2 linked regions of the Alkalihalobacterium alkalinitrilicum genome follow. The protein of the gene in region 1 binds, or shares a complex with, the protein of each later gene. Links are inferred from orthologs where the notes say so. Each region holds a gene or a part of one and is shown on either strand. Other genes may lie near its edges.

Region 1 (8,197 bases):
CCTCTTTTACTATACCCTAACGTATTAGGAAATAATATACATTTACAAAGGTAATTATAATAGTGAAATTTTCGTACGGTAATCAACACCAAATATATCGGTTGCATTTAAGAAAACTAAGTTGTCTGATGTCAGACGACTTAGAAGAAAAATAATTACGCCCTAGGGTGATACTGGGCGTAAACATCTTTTAGTCTTGTTTTTGTTACATGAGTATAAATTTGTGTCGTTGAAATATCAGCATGTCCAAGCATTTCTTGTACTGCGCGTAAATCCGCACCATTTTCAAGTAAATGTGTAGCAAAAGAATGTCTTAATGTATGAGGGGTTAATTCTTTTTTTATGTTTGCTTTTTGAGCTAATCCTTTCAATACCTTCCAAAACCCTTGCCTTGTTAATGGTTTTCCATGATGATTGACAAAAACTTTTTGATGATTGTCTTTTTTTAATAGTTTGGACCTAGAATTTGCTAGATACTTTTCAAATGCTTCACTAGCTTTTGACCCGAGAGGAATAATTCTTTCCTTGTTTCCTTTACCAATACAGCGAACAAACCCCATCGTAATATGTACATCTTGTAATTCAAGCTGACATAACTCAGATACACGAATCCCCGTCGCATAGAGCACTTCTAACATCGCTTGGTTTCGAAGATCTAGTTCAGAGTTACCATTAGACGTGTCAAGCAAAGCCTCAACTTCGTGTGTAGAAAGAACTTTAGGTAACCGTTTCTGCGCCTTTGGTGTTTCAATATGTACAGTAGGGTCTTTATCAGAGATTTTCTCTCTTAGACAAAATTGATGGAAAGAGCGAATTGAGGCAATTGTTCTAGCAATCGTCGTATCCGCTCTTCCTTTATCTTTCAAGAAATATAAATAGTTTAATATTCCGTTACGATCAATAAATTCAATCGCATTCATTTGCTCTACTTCTTTCATATACTTTATATACTGTTTTAAATCTCTTCGATAAGATTCGATCGTATTATTTGAAAGTCCACGTTCTACCATACTATAGTGGATAAACTCTTCAATATGCTCTAGCATGGCCATTTCCCCTATCCAATAATAGTAATTTTACTCTCCAAAATGATAGAAAAGTAAGAGCCTATCAAACCAACTTGGCTGTTCACTCATTTGCTCCATTTGAATGACTTTTACAGCCCTACCTTTAGGCTCATCATATCTATGATAGCTTTCATATTCTTCACTTACCCATAGAATACCATAATAGAACAAAAGTGTGCATCCCATAAATAACACGAATACTTTAAATGTATTCCAAATGGCTTCAAACCATGAATTCATTTAACCCAACCTCCTAACCACCACTATAAAAACGTTTATCATCTATACACAACTCTTTTATTACAAGGTATGCCAATATAAAATACGTTTATACCTTATAAGTACAAGTTTCTGTAAAAAATAATAAATCTACTTTTTGGTTTGGAGTAAAAATATTAAAAACAGTTGTTGAATTTCAAGAAAATCCAATTGCAATTGTTACACATTTTTGGATAAAAAAACCCTTTTAGGTAAGTAAAAGGGTTAGTCATTGTTTTCTTCAGTTGGTTTATGATCATGACACCTATGACAAATCCCATGAAAAGTCAGTCGGTGATCTTTTATTTGAAAATTCCAATCAAGCTCTACAATTTTCTCAACATCACCTAAAAGGTCTTCTTGAATTTCATCCACCGAACCACATTCAATACAAACTAAATGGTGATGAAAGTGGTCTGCACCTTCTTTTCTTAAGTCATAACGTGAAACACCGTCTCCAAAGTTAATTTTGTCCACTACTTTTAGTTCAGTCAATAACTCTAGCGTTCTATAGACCGTCGCTAAACCTATTTCTGGTGACTTTTCTTTTACTAGAAGGTAAACATCTTCAGCACTTAGATGATCTTCTTCATGTTCAAGAAGAACTCTAACTGTTGCTTCTCGTTGTGGTGTTAGCTTATAACTTTGTGAATGAAGTTGTTTCTTTATTCGATCTACTCTTTTCTCCACTCGTTTACCCCCCCTGAAAACACGCTAATCTGTATATATTATAATGTTTCCAATTAAAGGTGTCAAACGATAGTCATTATCAATAACTAACTATAATTATTATAATTTAATAATCACATAAAATTATTAATTACTACTTTCATCAAAAACGGAGATACATACGCTTCGAAGGCCGAAGCTAATGCAAGTACAGCACCTACGCAAAGTATTAACATTGAATATTTTGTAAAGAGAGGGAAAATAGGTTGGTTGCTCCTCTTAATAAACTGGTTACGGATCATGATTAATGAAAATGAAATCGCACCAGTTCCTACTATAATAAAGGCTGGAACAAGCACAAAATTTTGTGGCATGATTGAAACAAAAGAAAGGAGAAACCCTGACATTCCCATTTGATTCACTAAAAAGCCGACAGTAAACCCTACGACAACTCCTTTTAAAAACAATAAAATGAGGATTACTGGTAGTCCGATAATTGATAACCCTAGGATCCACATTAACCCAACATACTTTGCATAGTGGGCAAAGCTTTGCGTAAACATTGCAGACGATTCGGCAATTTGGCCATCTGCAACTTGCCCGAAAAATTGATTTAAATACAAATATAAATCATTTTTTTGAGTAAGACTTAAACTGTTTACGACAATGGCACCAAATATAATCCCCATCAAAAATAATATAATCGTAAAAATATAAATAGAGCGATTTTCATCTATATGACTAGCTACAACTTGTCCAAAGCGATTACGTTTCCCTCTCATATATGCCCCTCCTAAACACCTGTTAGTTCAATCTATGATGTTTAATAGAGGTCTATGACTGTAATCTATTAACTTTATTCGATTTTGCCGTACTTCCCTGCTCCCCCTGCAGAAATGGACACCCCCCCTGTACGACTAAGTACGATCATCTTTGCAATTTCATCATTGACGACCTCCCTTAATTCATTGTAATTCGTATCGTGAATAATGCTCATATCATTTCCAAAGCGATCTCTTAATTTCATTAACGTTTTAGGTCCCAGCTTTGGTATAAATTCTAAGGGGATATGATGAATATACGGTGGCCGTAAACCAGTGTTATCGTTAGGATTAGCCAACTCCTGTAGTCTTTCAAATACACCTTTCGTAATTCTCCTACTTGAGCAATTAGGGCAGACTTTGCCATCTTGCACATTAGTAAAGCATAATTCACAACATGTGTGATAATATTTACCTAACCGTGGATTTAAACCAAAGTTCTTTACAATATGTCGCCCTTGTTTTTGATGTAGCGCGAACTGGAGTTCCCTGAAACTCGCTTGCTTCATCTTAATTAATTGATATTCTCGGCCGATTTTTTCTAACGAATGAGCATCTGAATTAGATAAGAAGGAAACGGTATTTAATTCCGCAATATCTTTTACTAGATTTGTATCAGAACTTAATCCAAGTTCAATTCCGTCGATATCATTCAGTTGAAACACTTCCGTTAGACTCTTTTTTACCCCTTTTCCGTATAATCCTTTATGGGGTGTAAATGCATGAGCAGGGATAAACAAACCATCCAATTCTTTTACCTTCAATTGAATTGCTTCACTTTTTTCATAAACTCTTTGAGTACTTAATGTTACATTTGTAACTCGTTCGGAAAGCCAATAACTAAATTTTTTCATTGATTTTATAGTAGGAAAATACGTTAATACATGAAATGGACCATCGCAATTTTCATTATATATTTCTAATTCCGATCCTAAGATTAGTAAAATCCCATTTTGAAACCGAATACCTCCTCCACTAACTTCTTCAGCGGAGTAATCCCGTATATAATCTTGTATTTCTTCTAACACCTCTGGGGAGTGACAGTCGATAACCCCAATCATGTCTAATCCTTTTATCTTTTTACTAAATTCAATAACTTTCGGTAAAGTTAATAATTTCGATGCAGTAATTTTTACTGGTTTCCCTGTTTTTGTTCTTCCGATATGAATATGTAAATCCACAAAGTACTCTTGCAATTACATCACCTATTTTGGTTTCTTAATTTTAACCATTGAACAGCATATGCTGTTTTTGCATCGAAAATCTCATTCGTTAAGATCATTTTCTCAGCTTCTTCCACCGTCACTTCTAATTTCTCTACAAACTCATCTTCATCCGGATTTACAACTCCTTGCTCAAGCTGATTAGTAAAATAAATATGGACAAACTCATCTGCAAAGCCAGGTGATGTATAAAAAGAAATCACTTTTTCCATATGATTAGTCTTATAGCCCGTTTCCTCTTCCAATTCTCTCATTGCACATACTTCAGGCTTTTCCCCAACTTCTAATTTCCCTGCAGGGATCTCAACGATATTTCTTTCTAACGCTTTTCTAAATTGTCTAATCAGCACCAATTTCCCTTCTACGGTCACAGGAATGATCGCAACTGCACCTGGATGTTTTACGATCTCACGTTTACTCATTTTACCGTTTGGTAACTCTACATCTTCAAGAACAAGATCAATAATTCTTCCTTCATACAAAGTTTCAGATTTTAGTGTTTTTTCATAGAATTGTTTTGACATACAATCTCCTCCAAGTTCTAAACAATTTGAGTCTCTCATACAGTCTATCATAGCCATTTCTACTTCATGATGCGAACAATTACAGGAGGTGATTTTATGAAGGTTTATGTAACGAGTCAAGGTGTTACGTTAGTAGGGAAAAGCTGGCAAATTAATGCAATCCTAAAACAGTATATGAAAAAATATGAGACCATTGAGCAATGGCGAAATGATATTTCCAAACGCTAATCTAATGTGTTTATATGATATGCAGTATAAACAGCGGCCGCAACCGAATAAAAAAACGTTGGGTCATCATTATACGCTCGCCCCATCGTTGTAATTGATTTAGGATAACTTTCTAGAGCTGCTTCTAATATCGGCTTGAAATCTTTCTGTTCTACCCAATTAACCATATGCTTTTCTTTTAATTTGTCAGCTTGTTCTGCAAGGACATGATAGTGGCTATTCGCTAGATGCGGTAAGGGAACAATACTTTTAGTGTATGTAAATTTCATTAGTGGGGTGATGGTATGATGACTAATTCCATAGTGTCGTTCTCGACGGTCTTTAAAAGATACTCGCGGAACCCATACAGGTTGCCCATTTAAACTACTGACGATATTAGCCCAATTAGCTAATTCCATGCCACTAAATCCATAAACCGTACCTGTCCCAACAACTCCTGGGCCAAGACTAATCATGATGATATCACTTTTCAATTTTTGAACTGCAAATTGCAATGCAGTAATTAAGTTTACCGCCTCAAACTCTCCACCAAACGCCTGTCCGACTGTAATGGAATGAAAATCTTTTTCCTTCTTTAAAATTCTCATATGTTCACTTAACATAAGAGGTAATGCTGCTTCATCACTAATAATGACCGATAATTTCACATTTGGATCAATTTTTTTCATAAGAACATAGACCAGTGGAATCATACTATGTAATTCTGCTAACAAAATTGGTTTTCCCTCTAAATTAAACGTCGACTGAAACAGAGCATGATCTTCGCTTTCTTGTGCTTCAACAGAAAGTACACTATGTTGATTTGGCATATATCTTGCTTTCATAATATGCCCGTTACTAGTCACCTCCTGATAAGGTAATGTATCGGGAACAGATTTCACAATGTCCCAACCACCTGTTCCTAAGTGAAGTAAAGTGGCTGTTACATTGACAATTACATTTTTCCCTTCTTGTACACTTGGAAAGAAATTTCTATATAATAACGCTCTACCCGAGCCACCTGATGTTTCTAATAATTGTATACTATCGTCCTCATAAATAATCCTCTTAACAAAAACTACCTCATCCGCATACATAACAACACTCCTACATCATAGAAAGCACCACTATTATCATATCCAGTATTTAACAAAATATGTATCATGTGTGCAGATTCATTAAGTGTCTATCCCTATATGTTGGTAAGCTAACTGACTTCTATAGTATTGAAGTAGGCTCAAAAACTTAAAAAGAGACTGATTTAATCAGCCTCCTTAGCAATTGGTAGCACTAAATGTTCGAGCATTTCGTAATTGACTTCTCCACGAACAACTTGTTGGATCACACGGTCCTGGTCGATAATGTACGTCATCGGGAAACCTGGTGGTTGATACGTATCATTCACTACAGCTTCAATATCGAGTAACGTCGGTAACGTAACATTAACTTCTTCCATAAATTCTTTTATATCTTCTTCAACTGTGGCTCTTCTTTCGTAATAGTACATATTCACAGTTACTACTTCGATACCAAGTTGACCATAATCTTCTTGAAACTGCATAAAATCTGGCATTTCATCCTTACAAGGAGGACACCAAGTCGCCCAGAAATTTAATATAATTATGTTGCCTTCATAATCAGATAAAGACGCCTCTACGCCTTCTTCTCCCCAAACAGGTAAAGTAAAGTCGATCGCTTTTAACCCTTTGTCCACACCTAATGCCTTTTCACTATTTGTAGCTATTACAAAAATAATTAACCCAACAGCTATTATTAAAGTTAAAATACTGATCAATCGTCTATTCTTCAATCCTATTACCTCATTTCTATCCGAACTTTCCATCTTTTTATATCATATCACGGTTTAAGCATCTATATATAATAAGAGAGTGACAATCTCCTTACATTCTGAAACTTTTTCATAATTTTATTCTTTATTAATCAGTGAGTATTTGCTAGAATGAATTCGGCTTAGTTTATTTTTGGTTATATGAAGAGAGGGGCTTTTTATGTCTATCATCGAAGCATTAATTTTTGGTATCGTCCAAGGAATCACTGAATTTCTACCAGTATCAAGTACAGCACATATCGTTATTACACAAATGATTTTTGGATATACATTTCCTGGTTTAGCCTTTGAAATTTATTTACATATGGCTTCAATATTGGCTGTAATCATTTATTTCCGAAAAGACATTATTGATGTATTAACGGGCTTTTTTAAATATTTAGGGAATCGCTCTAAGGAAAATAAAGTCCATTTCTTCTTTGGTATTTATATCATTGTTGCAACAGGAATTACAGGCGGGCTTGGTCTAGTTTTAAAAGACGTTGTTGGTGACACGATGAAGACCCCTTATTTTATTGCAGCTGCCTTAACTTTTACAGGCCTTTCACTTATTTTGATTGAACGGTTCCACAAATACGGTTCACGAACAGAAGAGGATATGACATTTAAAGATTCGATTGTTGTTGGTTTAGGTCAAACGCTTGCTGTACTCCCTGGTATCTCAAGATCTGGTGCAACATTAATTGTTGCCCTATTAGCTGGATTGAGTAGAGATACTGCGGTACGTTATTCTTTCCTACTAGTCATCCCAGTTATTCTTGGATCGTCAGTCCTTGCCATAGACGAAATCGGTTCAGGAATGTTTAGTGCGATCGGTGCCCCAGCACTCATAGTATCTTTTATAGCAACATTTATTTTTTCGTGGTTAGGAATTGTTTGGCTCATTGAATTCTTAAAGAAAAGCAAGCTATTTTACTTTGCAATTTACTGCTTTATTGTTGCCATCCTAGTTGCCCTATTTATTAATCCTGAAACCATTATGGATATTTAAGGAAAAAGCGCTGACCTTTGGATAGGCCTTAGCTAGAAAGACGGACACAGCTGTGTCCGTCTTTCTTTGCAACCTTATTTTATTTACCAACTAACTGTTGAAAGGTTCTTCTAATTTCTTCACCATTTAATTCGTTTCCTATTAAAATAATGCAAGGTTTAACGGTTAATTGATCCTTTATGTGACTTAACATAAGTTGGCCTGATGCGTATTGATATTGAAATGTTTTTGGCGTTTCATCAAATTGTAATATTCCTTTACTCCTTACTACTTCTGGCATACTTTTTAGCCAGTTTTCAAAATGGATCCGATTCACAGCTGGTATATCTCTTAACGTGATTGCCTCAAACATATGATGATGGTGGTGGTTATTATTATCATGACGATGATGATCACCATCAGAAGAAACCGAGTAATTCAGATTTAATACCCTTTTCTTTAAAAGGACATCTTGATCTACTTCACCGTGTGTTGTCTCAACAAATTCTGCTCGTTCATCAACGAGGGCTTCGATCTTTTTTTTCACTTTTACTAACTCTTTATCTTTTATTAAATCGACTTTATTCAGTATGACTAGAGAGGATGAGC
Region 2 (8,264 bases), 3.1 Mb from region 1 along the record:
ATTTTCATAATAGAGAAGTAGTTCAATTTCATCAGTATTTAGCATAGAATGTAATGCATCCTTTTCTATGACCATAACAGGGGCTCTAGTAATAGGATCATGTAATTGATTCCCACTATCGACGAGACCTTTCAGTTCTATCGTTTCTTGACCAATTGAGATTTCAACAGTAACGACTTGTTCATAATGAATTTTTCTAGTCTCAACTTGTTTTAACTGATGTTTTGAGAAAAGCCAGACGAGTGGAAAACCAATTAACACAAATAACCAGCTAAACGTACTACCAAACCCTGACGTTTTCGTAAACATGACACCATCTAAAACTTCAAACTCAGTTTGCCAAAAGAAATGAAGCGCAAATAAGCCTCCTCCCGTCATAAAAGTTACAAAGTAAAACATAAATAAGTTTTGAATAAAATAGATCAATCGGTGAAACCCAAAGGCAATTAAAACAATGGCCATTGAGTATAAAAATTTCATCCATGGTTGATAAAACAAATGACCAAATGGTGTAAACATCAAAAAAACGATTAGTGACGCAAATAGAGCTGCTAGGAATAACCGCCATATATGTACCGTTCTTTTTAGTGTTATTGCAGTTATCCAAATTAAGAGAAAGTCAATACATAGATTAAGAACCCAAATTACATCCAAATAAATGGTCATTGCATGTCCTCTCAATCGCAATTTGGTAATGTTTAGCCAAGTATATATCAAATTCTATTTATAAGTCTGTCAGTTTATGACGAGATAAAATAGTTATTTTGATAGATTTTCACATATACTGTCAAAGTAACATATTTACGATTTGACAATATTTTTTATGAATAATAATTTTCAATAATAATAAAATCATTTGTCTCCCATTCCATATAAATCGTTAATCTTTTTAGGTAAAAAAAAAAGTTGGCTCATAGGCCAACTTCTTTTTCATTTACTTTGAACGTCTTTTTCGATTACGTAAAAACGTTGGAATATCAAGTGTATCCGCTTGTTCAGGTTGCTGAGCTTGTGGATTAAATCTCGGCTCCTTCACTTCTTCTTGCTTTGGTTGTGCTTGTGTAGTTGTAGCCTTTGGTTGTACCGAAGGACGTTGCAACTGTTGTCTGTTGTTAACCGTGTTACTTTCACTATCTTCAAATCCCGTTGCAATTACTGTAACAACGATTTCATCTTTTAAGTTCTCATTAATAACAGATCCGAAAATCATATTTACTTCAGAGTCTGAAGCAGCAGAAACAATTTCAGCAGCTTCATGAACTTCGTATAAACTTAAGTTTGAACCACCTGTAATATTCATTAATACCCCTTGGGCACCATCTACTGAAGTTTCAAGTAAAGGACTTGAAATGGCCTTCTTAGCCGCTTCCGTAGCTCGATTTTCACCTGTTGCAATACCAATCCCCATTAGCGCAGACCCTTTATCAACCATAATTGTCTTCACATCTGCAAAGTCTAAGTTAATTAGCCCTGGAACTGCAATTAAATCGGAAATACCTTGTACACCTTGACGAAGAACATTATCCGCTTCACGGAACGCTTCTAGCATTGGAGTATTTTTATCAACAATTTCCAAAAGGCGATCATTAGGAATAACAATTAATGTATCAACTTTCTCTTTTAAAGCGTCGATACCACCACCAGCTTGTGTCGAACGTTTACGTCCTTCAAACGTAAATGGTCGCGTTACAACACCTACTGTTAATGCTCCTAATTCTTTAGCAATTTCAGCGATTACTGGTGCAGCACCTGTTCCTGTACCTCCACCCATGCCTGCTGTAATAAACACCATATCAGCGCCTTTTAACGCTTCTTCAAGTTGCTCTCTACTTTCTTCTGCAGCTTTTTTTCCGATATCTGGATTTGCACCTGCACCAAGTCCGCGAGTTAATTTACCACCTAATTGTAGCTTGATTTCTGCTTTCGATAAATGCAAAGCTTGTGCATCTGTATTTACAGCGATAAACTCAACGCCTTGTAAACCATTTTCGATCATACGGTTAACAGCGTTACTTCCGCCACCGCCAACACCGATGACTTTGATTGTCGCTAGTTGTTCCATATCCATTTCAAACTCTAACATGTAAGGTCCTCCTAATTCATCATGTATGCCGTAAATCACGATTATTCAAAGAATACTTTAAACCAATTCTTCACCTTTTTCATACCTTCTTTATCCTCTTTCGCCTTAGGAGCTGCTTTTTCCTTCTTAGGATTCGTCTTTTCTCCTTGATTCAAGTCAGAAACCGAGGCTGCAACTTCTTTTCCTTGAATTTTAACATTACGATAAGCAAATTGGATTAATCCAACACCCATTGTATATTGAGGTTCACGAACACCAATATAATCAGGTATAGCAATTCTTACATTACTTTGTAACACTTCACGAGCTAATTCTAAAACTCCTGGAACCATAACTGCTCCTCCAGTAAGTACATAGCCACCCGGTAAATCACGATACCCTAACCGATGAACTTCTTTTTCAATGAGTTCAAATATTTCATCCATTCGTGCTTCAATAATGTGTGCAATATCATACTGCGAAAATTCATCTTGATCATTACTTCCGATAACAGCCACTTTAAACAGTTCTGCATCTGATGCTTCATCAATGTAGGCATGTCCATACTTTAATTTAATACGTTCTGCTTCTTCACTAGAAGTACGTAACCCAATCGCAATATCATTCGTAACATGGTCTCCGCCAATCGGTATAACAGAAGTAGTTTTCAGTGTCCCTTGTTCAAAGATAGAAACAGTAGTTGAACCACCACCAATATCGACAAGGCCTACTCCAAGACTTTTCTCATCTTTAGAGATCGCAACTGCACCACCTGCAAGTGGTTGAAGGCATATGTCAGCAATTTGTAAACCAGCTCGCTCTACACACCGCAACAAATTATGTAATATAGTTTTGGATCCAGTGATAATAGTGCCTTCCATCTCTAACCTTACACCGATCATTCCTCGTGGATCATTAATTTCATCTAAACCATCAACGATAAATTGACGTGGAATAACGTCAATGATTTCACGTTCTGGTGGAATTGATACCACTTGGGCTGCATCGATGACTCGAGCGATATCTTCATCACCAATTTCACGGTCAGGGCTAGAGACAGCAACCACACCATGACAAGGCTGTAACTGAACATGATTCCCATTAACACCTACTATAACTTGCTTTATCGATAAACCGATCATGCGCTCCGCTTGATCGACAGCTCTCTTAATTGATTTTACAGTTTCATCAATATCTACAATGGAGCCTTTCTTTATCCCATGGGACTTCGTATTTCCAACACCAATGATGTTTAGTGTTCCATTGGCCATTTCTCCAATGATAACTCTTACATTGGATGTACCGATGTCTAAGCTTACATAAATATCATTGTTGTTCATCTGTGGCACCTCCTTTTTATTCTGTATAGCATAAAAACACTGCTATATTTTTAACTGAAACTTCTGTGATTATCAATTGCGTTAACGATTAAAAAGTTCTAGTGAGAGAATATGAAGAGAAATTCATCTAACTATAAAATAATTCAACATTAAATGTAGTTTCCCTTTTATTTTTTTTGTTTTTCTTTACATTTCTCACTTTTTTTTCAAAAATCCTCTTGTTTTCATAACTTAAGAGAACCATTATATCGTTTTCTAAGCCTTGTTTTCATTCCTTCTTTCGTTCCAATTCGACAACAACATCCGACGTATAACTGCAATATTATTGAAAAGTCTTACACCGAAAGCAAATATTGCTGCTAAATATAAGTCTACACCAAGATGAACACCTAGAAAAGCTAAACCTGCAGCAAGAAGGATATTAAAAAAGAAACCTGTTAAAAAAACATTGGAATCAAAGCTGTGTTGTAAATGAGCACGTATTCCACCGAATAATGTATCTAATGCAGCTAATACCGCAATTGACAAATAGTTGGAATACTCATCAGGTATACGAAACTCTGTAAAAAATCCTAAAATTACCCCTAAAATTAGACCAATAATTGGTAACCACATCGGTCAGTTAATCCTCCTTCATTTGCTCCATATACCTCACCCTTGGTGTATCATCAAAAGCTGGTAATTCAAGATAGTTAATTGGCGTAGACGTTAATTTTAAATTATCAATTTCAAAATACTCTACTGATTCAGAAACGACCATTTCATTATGAAGTTTTTCAGCATCGTTTGATATAACTTTTATTTCTATAGGTAATGGTGGAAGTCTCCTATTATTAACACGAGTTACTCCATTTACTTCTCGAAAGGCAGTTGTTGAAATAATTCTTTGATTACCGATCGCAATCTCTTTAGCTCCATTAAAATTTAACTCGTTAACAAGAAAACGAAGTAAAACTGGAGATACTGAGTGCCTTTGATTCCCAAAAAATTGATCATGATATAGGGGCTCGATTATAAGGATAATTCCTTCACCCGATACTTCTGTTAAACCCGCTTCTTTTCTTAGACTATCAATTTGGTCTTCCATTACGTTTTCAACGTTTTCCTTATGGTCATTTAACGAAACTTCATATTGATCTATTAATGAAGCATATTTATCAATTTCTTGTACTAGTTGCTGGTGCTTGTCCTGTTCTGCACGTAATTCTTTACGCAATTCTCGAATATCTCTCGTATCCCTGACTACAGGTTCTTTTGTTGATTGAAATTGAATTGCTAACATAAAACCAATAATAAGAGTCACAATCATAAAAATGACTTGTTTACTCAATGATGTCACCTGCTTTCAGATAAGTAAGGTTCCATAATAACTTCATTTTTTTGTTGCACCCTTACTTCGATAAGATCATTCACTAACTGGTCCCTTACTCCACCAGGTAATGTCATTGAGCCTTCTAAACTTAAAGAATCTCCTATGGCCGTAACTACAAATGGCGCATAAGACGTATGACCATCAATATAAATAACAGGTCCAATACATTGAATAAATGAATTGTGCGATAGACGGTGCCCATTAATCGCAACAGCTTCAGCGCCAGCGACTAATAATTCTTGAACGACTTTATGAACATGTTCTTCATGAACAATATAATCATTAGGGTTAGCTCCATCGGGAACATATGAATTGTCGGCTAATGTGACTTCAACTCCAGGCCCATTAACTTTAACAGTACCTACTATTTTTCTCAATCTGTCTAAATCCTCAATTAAAGAGGCTACTCTAACTTCTTGTTCTTCCGTTAAATCTGCAATTTCAGCTTCAATTTCTCTTAGTTGAGCTTGGTACCCTCGTAAGTCTTCTTGTAAATTACGGTTGACTGCTTGCTCTAGTATAATATTATTACGTAATTCATCTTCATGTCTCCATTGGCGCTGTGAGATTGGATTTGTATCTTGATGCTCATTAGCAAATTGATAAGATAATGCTATGATAAACCCCGTTACCAATAAGACAAGGGAAAGAATAACGTGTTTACCCCTCACCTTCACCTTCTTCTTCCTCCTCAACGTCAAACTCTTCGAAATAAGGAGTCATCCTCATATGGATAATCCCTATCTTATTTGGGTCTATTTCTTTAACAATTGAAGGATAAGGTGCAATTTTATCGGAAAAATCCCGAACGGTTGAATGCACTTCATGCCCATCATTCATAAAAACAATAATTCTTAGTGGATCGGCTTCCGTAGGTGTATAGTAAATTTCTGAGATTCTATTAAAAAGTCCATCGGATAACTTTGTTAGTTCAGCTGCTAGCTCTTGGGCAACTGGTCCAGGTTCCCAGTCTCTTAAGATAGGAGCATCTACTGGCATTACATTAGGGGGTAATTCCTCTAAAAAAGCCCCTGTACTTAAAATCGGATAATACTTTCCTTCTTGGTACATATACGCCACTCGTTGATATTCAACGATATGGATTTCAATCTTATTTGGAAACTTTCTTGAAATGTCTGCTGACTCAATTTCCTTTAAAGAAACTATTCGGGCAATTACTTCTTCTTTATCAAGTTGCCAAATGCTTGTCCCACTACTTAATTTCGAACTATTGACGATTATCTCTTTAGGTAAGTAATCATTTCCGTGGACTTCGATCGTCTTAATGTGACTTAACGGAGATTGAAAATATATTACTAAGAGGATGAGTAAAAAAAAGAAAGACAAAAAGAAAATTAATCTTCGGTTCGCTCGTTGCTTTCTTTGTTCCTTTAACTTAGGAATTCTGTCGTTGATGGTAATGACTTTTTCATCAGCCATAGTCCAACCTCCATTATACACGCCCATATTTCGAAAACGGCATAAAAGATTTATGCCGTTTCATTTTGAGAATTGTGTTTACATCTTTGTATTATAGCACAAAACAACGGATTTGCTCAGTCGTTGTTTTCTTTTTTTCCTACAATCTCAACTTCTGTTTCTATTTCTACAGCGAACTTCTCACGTATTGTGTTTTTTATATGTTGAATAAGACTTAGTACATCATCTGCCTTTGCATCTGCAACGTTCACAATGAAGTTTCCATGCATGTCTGAAACTTGAGCACCACCTAATTGAAATCCTTTTAACCCCGCTTTTTCAATTAATTGACCAGCATAATTAGGTAAAGGGTTTCTAAAGACACTACCAGCACACGGGTAATTCCACGGTTGAGAAACACGTCTATAATCTTTATTTTTTTGCATCACTCTCACAATTTCGTCACGGTTTCCTGCTTTTAGTTGAAAAGTCGCTTCAACACAAATTCCATTTTCCTTTTGTAATTTAGACGTTCGGTAAGAAAAGTCTAATTCTTCGTTTGTAAGCCATTTCATTGTGCCATCCTCAAATAGAATATGCGCCTTCGATAAAATTTGCGATATATCAGATCCATGAGCACCTGCGTTCATAAAAACAGCACCACCGACCGACCCAGGAATCCCGCTAGCAAATTCTAATCCTGAAAGGCCTTTTTTACTTATCACCATGGCCAGTTTGATTACTGAATAGCCACCACCGACGGTAATTTCCTCACCGTCAATTTCAAGGTGACTAATTCCGTCTCCTAATTTGATGACAACTCCCTCAATTCCTAGATCACTGACAAGTAAGTTTGAACCTCTTCCAATAACACGCCAAGGGATATTCTCTCTTCGAATAATCCCCATTAACTTCTTCAATGCTGCTATATTTTTAGGCTCAACTAATACTTCAGCTGGGCCACCGATTTTCCAAGTCGTATGATTGGCCAACGGTTCCTGGACGAGGACTTTACCAATATCTTTATCTCTAAGTTGCTGAATAAACGGTTCCATCGTCTTATATCTCCTCACTTCTTAAGAAAAGCACCAACACTGCCACGAAGGGCCAATGCGATGTCTTTTCTATTCTTTACTTTGACCATTTCAATGGTTTAATTTAACAATCCTTCATTTCAAATTACTATAATATATGCTCCTGCCTAATTAGCTGTGTTTCATAAATATAGTAAATAATATTAGTACTTATATATAGCAAAATAAAGGTTATTTTTTTGCCAATTCGGCTAGTAACTCTACAAAATGTTCCGCAGCTTTAGGCATTCCAAGAGAAAGAGCTGCTTTATGCATTTCTTCCCATTTTCCAGTCTTTTTAAAAATGGAATCAATATCTTCAAGCAATACTTTCCCACTCATTTCTTTTTCAAGAAGAACAATTGCAGCACCTTTTACGCTAAGTGAACGCGCATTTTTTTCTTGATGATTATTTGTTACATATGGACTCGGAATTAAAATGCTTGGTAATCCTAACGCTGTGATCTCAGCTAAAGTTGTCGCACCTGCTCTTGCCACAATTAAATCTACACCAGCTAATACTTCTGGCATGTTATGAATAAACGGTTTTATAATGACATTATCAGGGTTTCCTTTCGCTCTCACTGCTTCCATTACCTTTTCATAATGAACTTGCCCCGTCACATATAAAAACTGATAATCGAAGTTTTTCATTTCGGGTAACACTTCTAAAAAAGCATCATTAATCGGTTTCGCTCCGCGGCTACCACCAACAATTAATATAGATTTTTTCCCTTCTTTTAGTCCAACAGACTCTCGACCACGGTTTGCGTCTGTAGAGATAACTTCTGAGGCTCGAGGATTTCCTAAATACACGGTCTTTTTTTCTGGGAAGAGCTTTTTCGATTCTGGAAAGGATAAAACAATCTTATCAACATATCGACTTAAAAATTTATTGGTTAGCCCTGGAACACTATTTTGTTCATGAATAGCAGTCGGTATATTTAATTGGGAAGCTGCATAAACAACTGGGCCACAAACATACCCTCCCGTTCCTA

What was found.
Region 2: the proteins of mciZ (region 1) and ftsZ are in contact, whole or in part, in a crystal structure (PDB 4U39), measured with the Bacillus subtilis proteins. The link is inferred for Alkalihalobacterium alkalinitrilicum from one-to-one orthologs.

Annotation. Positions count from the first base shown.
Region 1 is NZ_KV917368.1:2,272,139-2,280,335, forward strand. What follows is about bases 3,511-6,224. They hold mciZ (Z-ring formation inhibitor MciZ), read left to right. Parts: upstream 3,511-4,658; coding sequence 4,659-4,790; downstream 4,791-6,224. Other genes in these bases: BK574_RS10640 (endonuclease Q family protein), read right to left, coding at 3,511-4,011; BK574_RS10645 (NUDIX domain-containing protein), read right to left, coding at 4,017-4,562; BK574_RS10655 (DUF3866 family protein), read right to left, coding at 4,787-5,866; BK574_RS10660 (TlpA disulfide reductase family protein), read right to left, coding at 6,031-6,224. In the rest of the region: site-specific tyrosine recombinase XerD, read right to left, coding at 156-1,046; BK574_RS10625 (YqzK family protein), read right to left, coding at 1,077-1,307; fur (ferric iron uptake transcriptional regulator), read right to left, coding at 1,551-2,015; spoIIM (stage II sporulation protein M), read right to left, coding at 2,129-2,776; more of BK574_RS10640, read right to left, coding at 2,851-3,510; more of BK574_RS10660, read right to left, coding at 6,225-6,579; undecaprenyl-diphosphatase UppP, read left to right, coding at 6,779-7,609; BK574_RS10670 (CobW family GTP-binding protein), read right to left, coding at 7,689-8,197. UniProt on the Bacillus subtilis protein: Blocks Z-ring formation in the mother cell during sporulation by inhibiting the polymerization of FtsZ. Binds to the minus end of FtsZ and functions as a filament-capping protein. At high concentrations, is capable of both capping and sequestration of FtsZ.
Region 2 is NZ_KV917368.1:5,342,793-5,351,056, reverse strand. The notes cover bases 10-2,790. They hold ftsZ (cell division protein FtsZ), read right to left. Parts: upstream 2,084-2,790; coding sequence 935-2,083; downstream 10-934. Other genes in these bases: ftsA (cell division protein FtsA), read right to left, coding at 2,125-2,790; spoIIGA (sigma-E processing peptidase SpoIIGA), read right to left, coding at 10-666. In the rest of the region: more of spoIIGA, read right to left, coding at 1-9; more of ftsA, read right to left, coding at 2,791-3,402; BK574_RS25915 (small basic family protein), read right to left, coding at 3,658-4,017; BK574_RS25910 (DUF881 domain-containing protein), read right to left, coding at 4,025-4,741; BK574_RS25905 (DUF881 domain-containing protein), read right to left, coding at 4,738-5,451; BK574_RS25900 (cell division protein FtsQ/DivIB), read right to left, coding at 5,435-6,214; murB (UDP-N-acetylmuramate dehydrogenase), read right to left, coding at 6,331-7,248; murG (undecaprenyldiphospho-muramoylpentapeptide beta-N-acetylglucosaminyltransferase), read right to left, coding at 7,459-8,264. UniProt on the Bacillus subtilis protein: Essential cell division protein that forms a contractile ring structure (Z ring) at the future cell division site. The regulation of the ring assembly controls the timing and the location of cell division.